DNA from 3 places in the Psychrobacillus sp. INOP01 genome. Region 2 is predicted to be linked to each of the others. Evidence: a T-box and tRNA genes for the amino acid it is inferred to sense, from the RefSeq annotation. Region 2 holds a T-box; the other regions hold tRNA genes.

Region 1 (3,237 bases), 250 kb from region 2:
AGCCGCAGTGAATAGGCCCAGGCGACTGTTTAGCAAAAACACAGGTCTCTGCAAAACCGTAAGGTGAAGTATAGGGGCTGACGCCTGCCCGGTGCTGGAAGGTTAAGAGGAGTGCTTAGCGCAAGCGAAGGTGCGAATTGAAGCCCCAGTAAACGGCGGCCGTAACTATAACGGTCCTAAGGTAGCGAAATTCCTTGTCGGGTAAGTTCCGACCCGCACGAAAGGCGTAACGATCTGGGCACTGTCTCAACGAGAGACTCGGTGAAATTATAGTACCTGTGAAGATGCAGGTTACCCGCGACAGGACGGAAAGACCCCGTGGAGCTTTACTATAGCTTGATATTGAATTTTGGTGCAACTTGTACAGGATAGGCAGGAGCCTTAGAGCCCGGAGCGCCAGCTTCGGAGGAGGCGTCGGTGGGATACTGCCCTGGTTGTATTGAAATTCTAACCCATACCCGTAACCCGGGTAGGAGACAGTGTCAGGCGGGTAGTTTGACTGGGGCGGTCGCCTCCTAAAGTGTAACGGAGGCGCCCAAAGGTTCCCTCAGAATGGTTGGAAATCATTCGAAGAGTGTAAAGGCAGAAGGGAGCTTGACTGCGAGACCTACAAGTCGAGCAGGGTCGAAAGACGGGCTTAGTGATCCGGTGGTTCCGCATGGAAGGGCCATCGCTCAACGGATAAAAGCTACCCCGGGGATAACAGGCTTATCTCCCCCAAGAGTCCACATCGACGGGGAGGTTTGGCACCTCGATGTCGGCTCATCGCATCCTGGGGCTGTAGTCGGTCCCAAGGGTTGGGCTGTTCGCCCATTAAAGCGGTACGCGAGCTGGGTTCAGAACGTCGTGAGACAGTTCGGTCCCTATCCGTCGTGGGCGTAGGAAATTTGAGAGGAGCTGTCCTTAGTACGAGAGGACCGGGATGGACACACCGCTGGTGTACCAGTTGTTCTGCCAAGAGCATCGCTGGGTAGCTATGTGTGGACGGGATAAGTGCTGAAAGCATCTAAGCACGAAGCCCCCCTCAAGATGAGATTTCCCATTACGCAAGTAAGTAAGATCCCTCAAAGACGATGAGGTAGATAGGTTCGGGGTGGAAGCGTGGCGACACGTGCAGCTGACGAATACTAATCGATCGAGGACTTAACCAAATTTGTTTAACGTAACAATGTCGTTTATCCAGTTTTGAAAGAATAAAAATTTTTATTAAATAACTCTTGTAATATTCTACAGAGTTGTTATAATAAAACTTGTCTTTCATTAATTATTCAGGTCTAGTGATGATGGCAAAGAGGTCACACCCGTTCCCATACCGAACACGGAAGTTAAGCTCTTTTGCGCCGATGGTAGTTGGGGGTTTCCCCCTGTGAGAGTAGGACGTCGCTGGGCTTGCAATAAATACATAAATTACCCAGGAGGATTAGCTCAGCTGGGAGAGCATCTGCCTTACAAGCAGAGGGTCGGCGGTTCGAGCCCGTCATCCTCCACCATAATACTTTACTCCTGCCGGAGTAGCTCAACTGGTAGAGCAACTGACTTGTAATCAGTAGGTTGAGGGTTCAAGTCCTTTCTCCGGCACCATTTTCCGAGCCATTAGCTCAGTTGGTAGAGCATCTGACTTTTAATCAGAGGGTCGTAGGTTCGAATCCTACATGGCTCATCACTTTATAGTGAATTATGTAGGCGGGTGTGGCGGAACTGGCAGACGCACTAGACTTAGGATCTAGCGCCGCAAGGCGTGGGGGTTCGACTCCCTTCACCCGCACCATTTAATTTAATGACCGAGCGGAAGTAGTTCAGTGGTAGAACACCACCTTGCCAAGGTGGGGGTCGCGAGTTCGAACCTCGTCTTCCGCTCCAAAGATTCACTAAAGTGCCGGGGTGGCGGAACTGGCAGACGCACAGGACTTAAAATCCTGCGGTAGGTGACTACCGTACCGGTTCGATTCCGGTCCTCGGCACCACTTTTATGAAACATATGCGCTCGTAGCTCAATTGGATAGAGCACTTGACTACGAATCAAGAGGTTGCAGGTTCGAGTCCTGCCGAGCGCACCATATAACGGGAAGTAGCTCAGCTTGGTAGAGCACTTGGTTTGGGACCAAGGGGTCGCAGGTTCGAATCCTGTCTTCCCGACCAGTTATTATTTTTGGGGCCTTAGCTCAGCTGGGAGAGCGCCTGCCTTGCACGCAGGAGGTCAGCGGTTCGATCCCGCTAGGCTCCACCATTTATAAAAATTTTGAAATAATCTTGGCGGTGTAGCTCAGCTGGCTAGAGCACTCGGTTCATACCCGAAAGGTCGTGGGTTCGACTCCCTCTGCCGCCATCTTAAGGACCTTTAGCTCAGTTGGTTAGAGCAGACGGCTCATAACCGTCCGGTCGCAGGTTCGAGTCCTGCAAGGTCCACCAACAATATCTTGGAGGAATACCCAAGTCTGGCTGAAGGGATCGGTCTTGAAAACCGACAGGCGGGTCATACCGCGCGGGGGTTCGAATCCCTCTTCCTCCTCCATTTTCATCTTATTGTTTGTGGAAGTAATAATTTTTCCTTAAGTATATTAACAAAAAGTATTTTATTGTCGCGGGGTGGAGCAGTGGTAGCTCGTCGGGCTCATAACCCGAAGGTCGCAGGTTCAAATCCTGTCCCCGCAACCAAATGGTCCCGTGGTGTAGCGGTTAACATGCCTGCCTGTCACGCAGGAGATCGCCGGTTCGATCCCGGTCGGGACCGCCATTTATTTATATAAGATTTAAACCTTATACATATTAATTAGAGATTTAGAATAAGCCAAAAGCTTAGTATAAATCCAAGAGGCTCAGTAGCTCAGTCGGTAGAGCAAAGGACTGAAAATCCTTGTGTCGGCGGTTCGATTCCGTCCTGAGCCACCATAGTAATGCGGGTGTAGTTTAGTGGTAAAACCTCAGCCTTCCAAGCTGATGATGAGAGTTCGATTCTCTTCACCCGCTCCAATAATGGGCCTATAGCTCAGCTGGTTAGAGCGCACGCCTGATAAGCGTGAGGTCGATGGTTCGAGTCCATTTAGGCCCACCATTATTCCGAAGTAGCTCAGTGGTAGAGCAATCGACTGTTAATCGATTGGTCGTAGGTTCGAGTCCTACCTTCGGAGCCATATATATGGGGAAGTACTCAAGTGGCTGAAGAGGCGCCCCTGCTAAGGGTGTAGGTCGGGCAACCGGCGCGAGGGTTCAAATCCCTCCTTCTCCGCCATATATAGG
Region 2 (3,237 bases):
AATTTCTTCTGTTATGAATGGCATAAATGGATGCAATAGACGCATAGTATTGTCTAAAACATAAGCTAGCACAGAACGTGTCATATTTTTCGCTTCTTCATCTTCCCCGTTAAGCGGAAGTTTCGCCATTTCAATATACCAGTCACAGAAATCATCCCAGATGAAGTTATAAAGTGCACGACCAACTTCACCGAATTCATATCGTTCAGAAAGTCTTGTTACTTGCTCGATCGTTTCATTTAAACGAGTTAGAATCCATGCATCTGCAACTGATTTTTTTCCGTCTAAATTGATCTCTTCGAATTTCAAGCCATCCATATTCATTAATGCAAAACGAGATGCATTCCAAATTTTATTGGCAAAGTTCCATACAGCTTCTACTTTTTCTGTAGAATAACGTAAATCCTGACCAGGAGATGATCCAGTACTTAAGAAGTAACGAAGTGAATCTGCACCGTATTGGTCTATAGCGTCCATTGGATCGATACCGTTTCCTAGAGATTTCGACATTTTACGACCATCTTCTGCACGAACAAGACCATGAATTAATACATCATCGAATGGACGAGTACCAGTAAATTCTATTCCTTGGAAAATCATACGAGAAACCCAGAAGAATATAATATCATAACCAGTTACAAGCGCATTCGTTGGATAATACTTTTTAAACTCTTCGTTGTCGGTATCTGGCCAGCCTAATGTGGAGAATGGCCATAGTGCAGAGGAGAACCAAGTATCTAATACATCGTTATCCTGATTCCAGTTTTCCGCATCTGCTGGAGCTTCATGACCAACATATACTTCACCAGTTTCTTTATGATACCAAGCCGGTATCCGATGTCCCCACCATAATTGACGCGAAATACACCAGTCATGAAGATTTTCCATCCAATTTAGATATGTTTTTTCAAAGCGATCAGGTACGAAATTAACTTTTTCTTCAGCTTGTTGTAACTTAACTGCCTCTTCTGCAAGTGGCTGCATTTTTACGAACCATTGTAAAGACAAATATGGCTCTACAACTGCACCGCTACGTTCAGAATGACCAACAGAATGCATATGTTCTTCGATTTTAAACAGAACACCTGCATCTTGTAAATCTTTTACGATTTGTTTACGACATTCAAAACGGTCCATTCCATCATAGGAAGCAGCATTTTTATTCATCGTTCCGTCTTCATTCATTACTAAAATACGTTGTAGATTATGACGATTTCCAATTTCAAAGTCGTTTGGGTCATGTGCAGGTGTAATTTTAACTGCTCCACTTCCAAATTCCATATCAACGTAATCATCTCCAACAATCGGAATTTCGCGACCAATAATCGGAAGTTTTACTGTTTTTCCAATTAAATGCTTGTAACGATCGTCCTCTGGATGTACTGCAACTGCAGTATCACCTAGCATTGTTTCCGGTCTCGTTGTCGCAACATCGATAGATCCAGTACCATCTGTAAGTGGGTAATGCATATGATAGAATGCACCCTGTACATCTTTGTGGATTACTTCAATATCTGAAAGAGCTGTTTTAGTTGCTGGATCCCAGTTGATAATGTATTCGCCACGGTAGATCAATCCTTTGTTATATAGCTTTACGAATACTTCTTTAACTGCATTTGATAATCCTTCATCTAAAGTGAAACGCTCGCGTGAGTAATCTAAGCCAAGTCCAAGTTTTGCCCATTGTGAACGGATATGACCAGCATATTCTTCTTTCCACTTCCATGTTTCTTCTACAAATTTTTCGCGGCCTAAATCATATCTTGTAATGTTTTCAGAACGCAGCTTTTCCTCTACTTTCGTTTGTGTTGCGATACCAGCATGGTCCATACCTGGAAGCCATAATGCATCGTATCCTTGCATACGTTTCATGCGGATAATAATATCTTGTAATGTAGTATCCCACGCATGACCTAAATGTAGTTTACCCGTTACATTTGGCGGTGGAATTACGATTGTGTAAGGTTCCTTATCGCTTTCTGGATGAGCTTCGAAGTATTTTCCTTCTAGCCACCATTCATACCGACCTTTTTCAATCGACTGCGGATCATACTTTGTGGACATCGTTGTTTCGTTTGTCATTGTCTGTTCCTCCTAAAAAAAGAATATAAAAAAACTCCTATCGTCATTAAAGGACGAAGGAGTTTGTTCGCGGTACCACCTTTATTCGCAGATGCAAAATGCACATCACGCTCTCAATTAGATAACGGCTTCAAACCGGCATTTGCTACTCTACTTTCACAAATACTGCTCGTGGGCTACCTTCAAATGGTGGTTGACAGAAACATTTCAGCAAATTGTTTCCTTTCTTTTGAAAACCATATCATTTTACTCTTCCCATTCATTGCATCTCTATTCAGTTGTTCCTATTGTAAAGGATATTATTATATGTCGTCAAGTCTAGCATGGTGAAAGGAGAAATACATTGAGAAAAGGATATAATCCATATTTATTGCCTGATTGGTTACGTAAAACACGTTTCTATTGTAAGCATGTAAGTATTCCTATTTGTGGTTTTCAATTAATACGAGTATTAATTGTGCCTACCACATGGGATTTCATCTTATTGGTACTATTACTATTCATCTGCTTTTTGTTTTACAAAAACATTATTTGATGGAAATGAAAGCTTCGAGTATCCATCATCTAAATCCAAAATAAATTGAAGTTCAAATTCCTCACCTTTAGGATTTTTTACTTCCATTGGCTCGGCAGGATTTGGACTTTCTAATTCTACAAGAGGTTCAACTGGTTTAGGTACTGGAGCTTCTTCGTAATCACAGTGTACTGTCCACCCAATTTCAATAGCCATTTGCTGTGTTGGTTTCGAGTTAATATGGTTCACATGAACTGTAGGCTTGGAACCTTCTTTTAATTTGTCTTTCCCAATCTCAATACTCATTGGTACAGCGTACTCGAAATAACCGACCTCACCTTGCACATCTAAATCCTCAATTTCCGTGAATTCACTAGTAGCATGATGTTCCTGTTCACCTTCCTCAAACTTAACGTGGCAGGTGATGTGGTATATACCAACCACTTGGATAAAATCTTCCTTCTCAGCGACTTCGCATTGAGGAGTTACTGCTACATTTTTAATCTCCATAGGAACCCCGAAGCTTTGCGGAAATCGAAATTGTTCTTTTACATCCCATGTTCTTGTTGCCATAAGTCATCCTCCTTCTATAGGACAACTTATGAATGGAACAAAAGGGATAGAACATATTTCACTTTAGA
Region 3 (3,237 bases), 610 kb from region 2:
ACTCGGCAAAATGACCCCGTAACTTCGGGAGAAGGGGTGCTCTTTTGGGTGCATAGCCTAGAAGAGCCGCAGTGAATAGGCCCAGGCGACTGTTTAGCAAAAACACAGGTCTCTGCAAAACCGTAAGGTGAAGTATAGGGGCTGACGCCTGCCCGGTGCTGGAAGGTTAAGAGGAGTGCTTAGCGCAAGCGAAGGTGCGAATTGAAGCCCCAGTAAACGGCGGCCGTAACTATAACGGTCCTAAGGTAGCGAAATTCCTTGTCGGGTAAGTTCCGACCCGCACGAAAGGCGTAACGATCTGGGCACTGTCTCAACGAGAGACTCGGTGAAATTATAGTACCTGTGAAGATGCAGGTTACCCGCGACAGGACGGAAAGACCCCGTGGAGCTTTACTATAGCTTGATATTGAATTTTGGTGCAACTTGTACAGGATAGGCAGGAGCCTTAGAGCCCGGAGCGCCAGCTTCGGAGGAGGCGTCGGTGGGATACTGCCCTGGTTGTATTGAAATTCTAACCCATACCCGTAACCCGGGTAGGAGACAGTGTCAGGCGGGTAGTTTGACTGGGGCGGTCGCCTCCTAAAGTGTAACGGAGGCGCCCAAAGGTTCCCTCAGAATGGTTGGAAATCATTCGAAGAGTGTAAAGGCAGAAGGGAGCTTGACTGCGAGACCTACAAGTCGAGCAGGGTCGAAAGACGGGCTTAGTGATCCGGTGGTTCCGCATGGAAGGGCCATCGCTCAACGGATAAAAGCTACCCCGGGGATAACAGGCTTATCTCCCCCAAGAGTCCACATCGACGGGGAGGTTTGGCACCTCGATGTCGGCTCATCGCATCCTGGGGCTGTAGTCGGTCCCAAGGGTTGGGCTGTTCGCCCATTAAAGCGGTACGCGAGCTGGGTTCAGAACGTCGTGAGACAGTTCGGTCCCTATCCGTCGTGGGCGTAGGAAATTTGAGAGGAGCTGTCCTTAGTACGAGAGGACCGGGATGGACACACCGCTGGTGTACCAGTTGTTCTGCCAAGAGCATCGCTGGGTAGCTATGTGTGGACGGGATAAGTGCTGAAAGCATCTAAGCACGAAGCCCCCCTCAAGATGAGATTTCCCATTACGCAAGTAAGTAAGATCCCTCAAAGACGATGAGGTAGATAGGTTCGGGGTGGAAGCGTGGCGACACGTGCAGCTGACGAATACTAATCGATCGAGGACTTAACCAAATTTGTTTAACGTAACAATGTCGTTTATCCAGTTTTGAAAGTACAAAAAAATATAAAAAAAAGCTTGAATTTATTTCTAGTTTTGTTATAATAAATAGTGTCTTTCAAATTAATAATGTCTAGTGATGATGGCGAAGAGGTCACACCCGTTCCCTTACCGAACACGGAAGTTAAGCTCTTCAGCGCCGATGGTAGTTGGGGGTCTCCCCCTGTGAGAGTAGGACGTCGCTAGGCTGTATTATTCCGAAGTAGCTCAGTGGTAGAGCAATCGACTGTTAATCGATTGGTCGTAGGTTCGAGTCCTACCTTCGGAGCCATTTTTGGAGAGCTGTCCGAGTGGCCGAAGGAGCACGATTGGAAATCGTGTAGGCGGGTTAAACTGTCTCAAGGGTTCAAATCCCTTGCTCTCCGCCAGATAAGTTTTCTACATAAAAGTATGGCCCCTTGGTCAAGCGGTTAAGACACCGCCCTTTCACGGCGGTAACACGGGTTCGAATCCCGTAGGGGTCACCATTATTTTAATCAAGTTGACGCAGAGATGCGAAGCTTATCGTAATTTTACCCAGGAGGATTAGCTCAGCTGGGAGAGCATCTGCCTTACAAGCAGAGGGTCGGCGGTTCGAGCCCGTCATCCTCCACCATTTCTTTAGAAACAAATTAGTAAGTATAGTATTGTCGCGGGTGGAGCAAATCGTCAAACGAAGATGACGATTAACACCGATGCAGGAGAAACCGAAGCAGGTGTCCTACATATCGTGAGCGTATTATTATAGTGATTGTAAGTATTTTATTGTCGCGGGGTGGAGCAGTGGTAGCTCGTCGGGCTCATAACCCGAAGGTCGCAGGTTCAAATCCTGTCCCCGCAACCAAATGGTCCCGTGGTGTAGCGGTTAACATGCCTGCCTGTCACGCAGGAGATCGCCGGTTCGATCCCGGTCGGGACCGCCATTTATTATTTTAATTTGAGATTTAGGATAAGCAAGCAGGTCAAGGAAGCAATCGAGCGAAAGAAGGAACGTACTAAAGTACGTGACTGACAGAGTGAGTGAAGCTGACAAAGAGATGCGCCGCTTAGCGTAAATCGAAGAAGGCTCAGTAGCTCAGTCGGTAGAGCAAAGGACTGAAAATCCTTGTGTCGGCGGTTCGATTCCGTCCTGAGCCACCATATTTATATGCCGGAATAGCTCAATTGGTAGAGCAACTGACTTGTAATCAGTAGGTTGAGGGTTCAAGTCCTTTTTCCGGCACCACTATAGTGGTGGGGTAGCGAAGTGGCTAAACGCGGCGGACTGTAAATCCGCTCCTTCGGGTTCGGCGGTTCGAATCCGTCCCCCACCACCAGTTTTTAATAGGGGCATAGTTTAACGGTAGAATAGAGGTCTCCAAAACCTTTGATGTGGGTTCGATTCCTACTGCCCCTGCCAAATGTATAAGTTAACTTTGAATAATGGCGGTTGTGGCGAAGTGGTTAACGCACCGGATTGTGATTCCGGCATTCGTGGGTTCAATTCCCATCAGTCGCCCCATTGGGGTATAGCCAAGCGGTAAGGCAATGGATTTTGATTCCATCATGCCCTGGTTCGAATCCAGGTACCCCAGTTTTTTTGCGGAAGTAGTTCAGTGGTAGAACACCACCTTGCCAAGGTGGGGGTCGCGAGTTCGAACCTCGTCTTCCGCTCCATTACTTAATTTCGGCGGCATAGCCAAGTGGTAAGGCACAGGTCTGCAACACCTTTATCACCGGTTCAAATCCGGTTGCCGCCTCCAATTTTTAAATAACTGCCTAGTATTTTATTTTGCCGGTGTGGCGGAATTGGCAGACGCGCGGGACTCAAAATCCCGTATCCTCTGGATGTGCCGGTTCGACCCCGGCCACCGGTATCATCGTTATACACGAAAATAACAAAATATTACTATCGAAAAAAGTAAGAACGGGAATGCCCTGTTCTTACTTTTTTCTTTTTACGATTGAAGATTGTTTTATGAAAATTATTTTTCATTGTATAATTGATCAAATGTGAC

What was found. The T-box of region 2 lies ahead of KD050_RS02865 (valine--tRNA ligase). A T-box ahead of a tRNA ligase gene usually reads a tRNA of that ligase, here a tRNA-Val.
Region 1: it encodes a tRNA-Val, which carries the amino acid that the T-box ahead of KD050_RS02865 (valine--tRNA ligase) is inferred to sense. The anticodon was not compared.
Region 3: it encodes a tRNA-Val, which carries the amino acid that the T-box ahead of KD050_RS02865 (valine--tRNA ligase) is inferred to sense. The anticodon was not compared.

The regions. Positions count from the first base shown of each region.
Region 1 is NZ_CP073315.1:804,507-807,743, reverse strand. Features, by position in the region: rRNA gene KD050_RS04140 (23S ribosomal RNA) at 1-1,151, shown strand, start outside; rRNA gene rrf (5S ribosomal RNA) at 1,274-1,389, shown strand; tRNA gene KD050_RS04130 (tRNA-Val) at 1,415-1,490, shown strand; tRNA gene KD050_RS04125 (tRNA-Thr) at 1,506-1,581, shown strand; tRNA gene KD050_RS04120 (tRNA-Lys) at 1,588-1,660, shown strand; tRNA gene KD050_RS04115 (tRNA-Leu) at 1,684-1,768, shown strand; tRNA gene KD050_RS04110 (tRNA-Gly) at 1,786-1,860, shown strand; tRNA gene KD050_RS04105 (tRNA-Leu) at 1,876-1,964, shown strand; tRNA gene KD050_RS04100 (tRNA-Arg) at 1,981-2,057, shown strand; tRNA gene KD050_RS04095 (tRNA-Pro) at 2,063-2,139, shown strand; tRNA gene KD050_RS04090 (tRNA-Ala) at 2,152-2,227, shown strand; tRNA gene KD050_RS04085 (tRNA-Met) at 2,253-2,326, shown strand; tRNA gene KD050_RS04080 (tRNA-Ile) at 2,333-2,409, shown strand; tRNA gene KD050_RS04075 (tRNA-Ser) at 2,420-2,512, shown strand; tRNA gene KD050_RS04070 (tRNA-Met) at 2,581-2,655, shown strand; tRNA gene KD050_RS04065 (tRNA-Asp) at 2,659-2,734, shown strand; tRNA gene KD050_RS04060 (tRNA-Phe) at 2,814-2,889, shown strand; tRNA gene KD050_RS04055 (tRNA-Gly) at 2,897-2,970, shown strand; tRNA gene KD050_RS04050 (tRNA-Ile) at 2,976-3,052, shown strand; tRNA gene KD050_RS04045 (tRNA-Asn) at 3,057-3,131, shown strand; tRNA gene KD050_RS04040 (tRNA-Ser) at 3,139-3,229, shown strand; tRNA gene KD050_RS04035 (tRNA-Glu) at 3,236-3,237, shown strand, end outside.
Region 2 is NZ_CP073315.1:556,081-559,317, forward strand. Features, by position in the region: gene KD050_RS02865 (valine--tRNA ligase) at 1-2,082, opposite strand, end outside; T-box leader at 2,129-2,354, opposite strand; gene KD050_RS02870 (hypothetical protein) at 2,579-3,169, opposite strand; gene KD050_RS02875 (5' nucleotidase, NT5C type) at 3,233-3,237, opposite strand, start outside.
Region 3 is NZ_CP073315.1:1,168,655-1,171,891, reverse strand. Features, by position in the region: rRNA gene KD050_RS05965 (23S ribosomal RNA) at 1-1,215, shown strand, start outside; rRNA gene rrf (5S ribosomal RNA) at 1,334-1,449, shown strand; tRNA gene KD050_RS05955 (tRNA-Asn) at 1,458-1,532, shown strand; tRNA gene KD050_RS05950 (tRNA-Ser) at 1,538-1,629, shown strand; tRNA gene KD050_RS05945 (tRNA-Glu) at 1,654-1,728, shown strand; tRNA gene KD050_RS05940 (tRNA-Val) at 1,781-1,856, shown strand; tRNA gene KD050_RS05935 (tRNA-Met) at 2,010-2,084, shown strand; tRNA gene KD050_RS05930 (tRNA-Asp) at 2,088-2,163, shown strand; tRNA gene KD050_RS05925 (tRNA-Phe) at 2,305-2,380, shown strand; tRNA gene KD050_RS05920 (tRNA-Thr) at 2,390-2,465, shown strand; tRNA gene KD050_RS05915 (tRNA-Tyr) at 2,473-2,556, shown strand; tRNA gene KD050_RS05910 (tRNA-Trp) at 2,566-2,639, shown strand; tRNA gene KD050_RS05905 (tRNA-His) at 2,666-2,741, shown strand; tRNA gene KD050_RS05900 (tRNA-Gln) at 2,743-2,814, shown strand; tRNA gene KD050_RS05895 (tRNA-Gly) at 2,822-2,896, shown strand; tRNA gene KD050_RS05890 (tRNA-Cys) at 2,909-2,982, shown strand; tRNA gene KD050_RS05885 (tRNA-Leu) at 3,014-3,096, shown strand.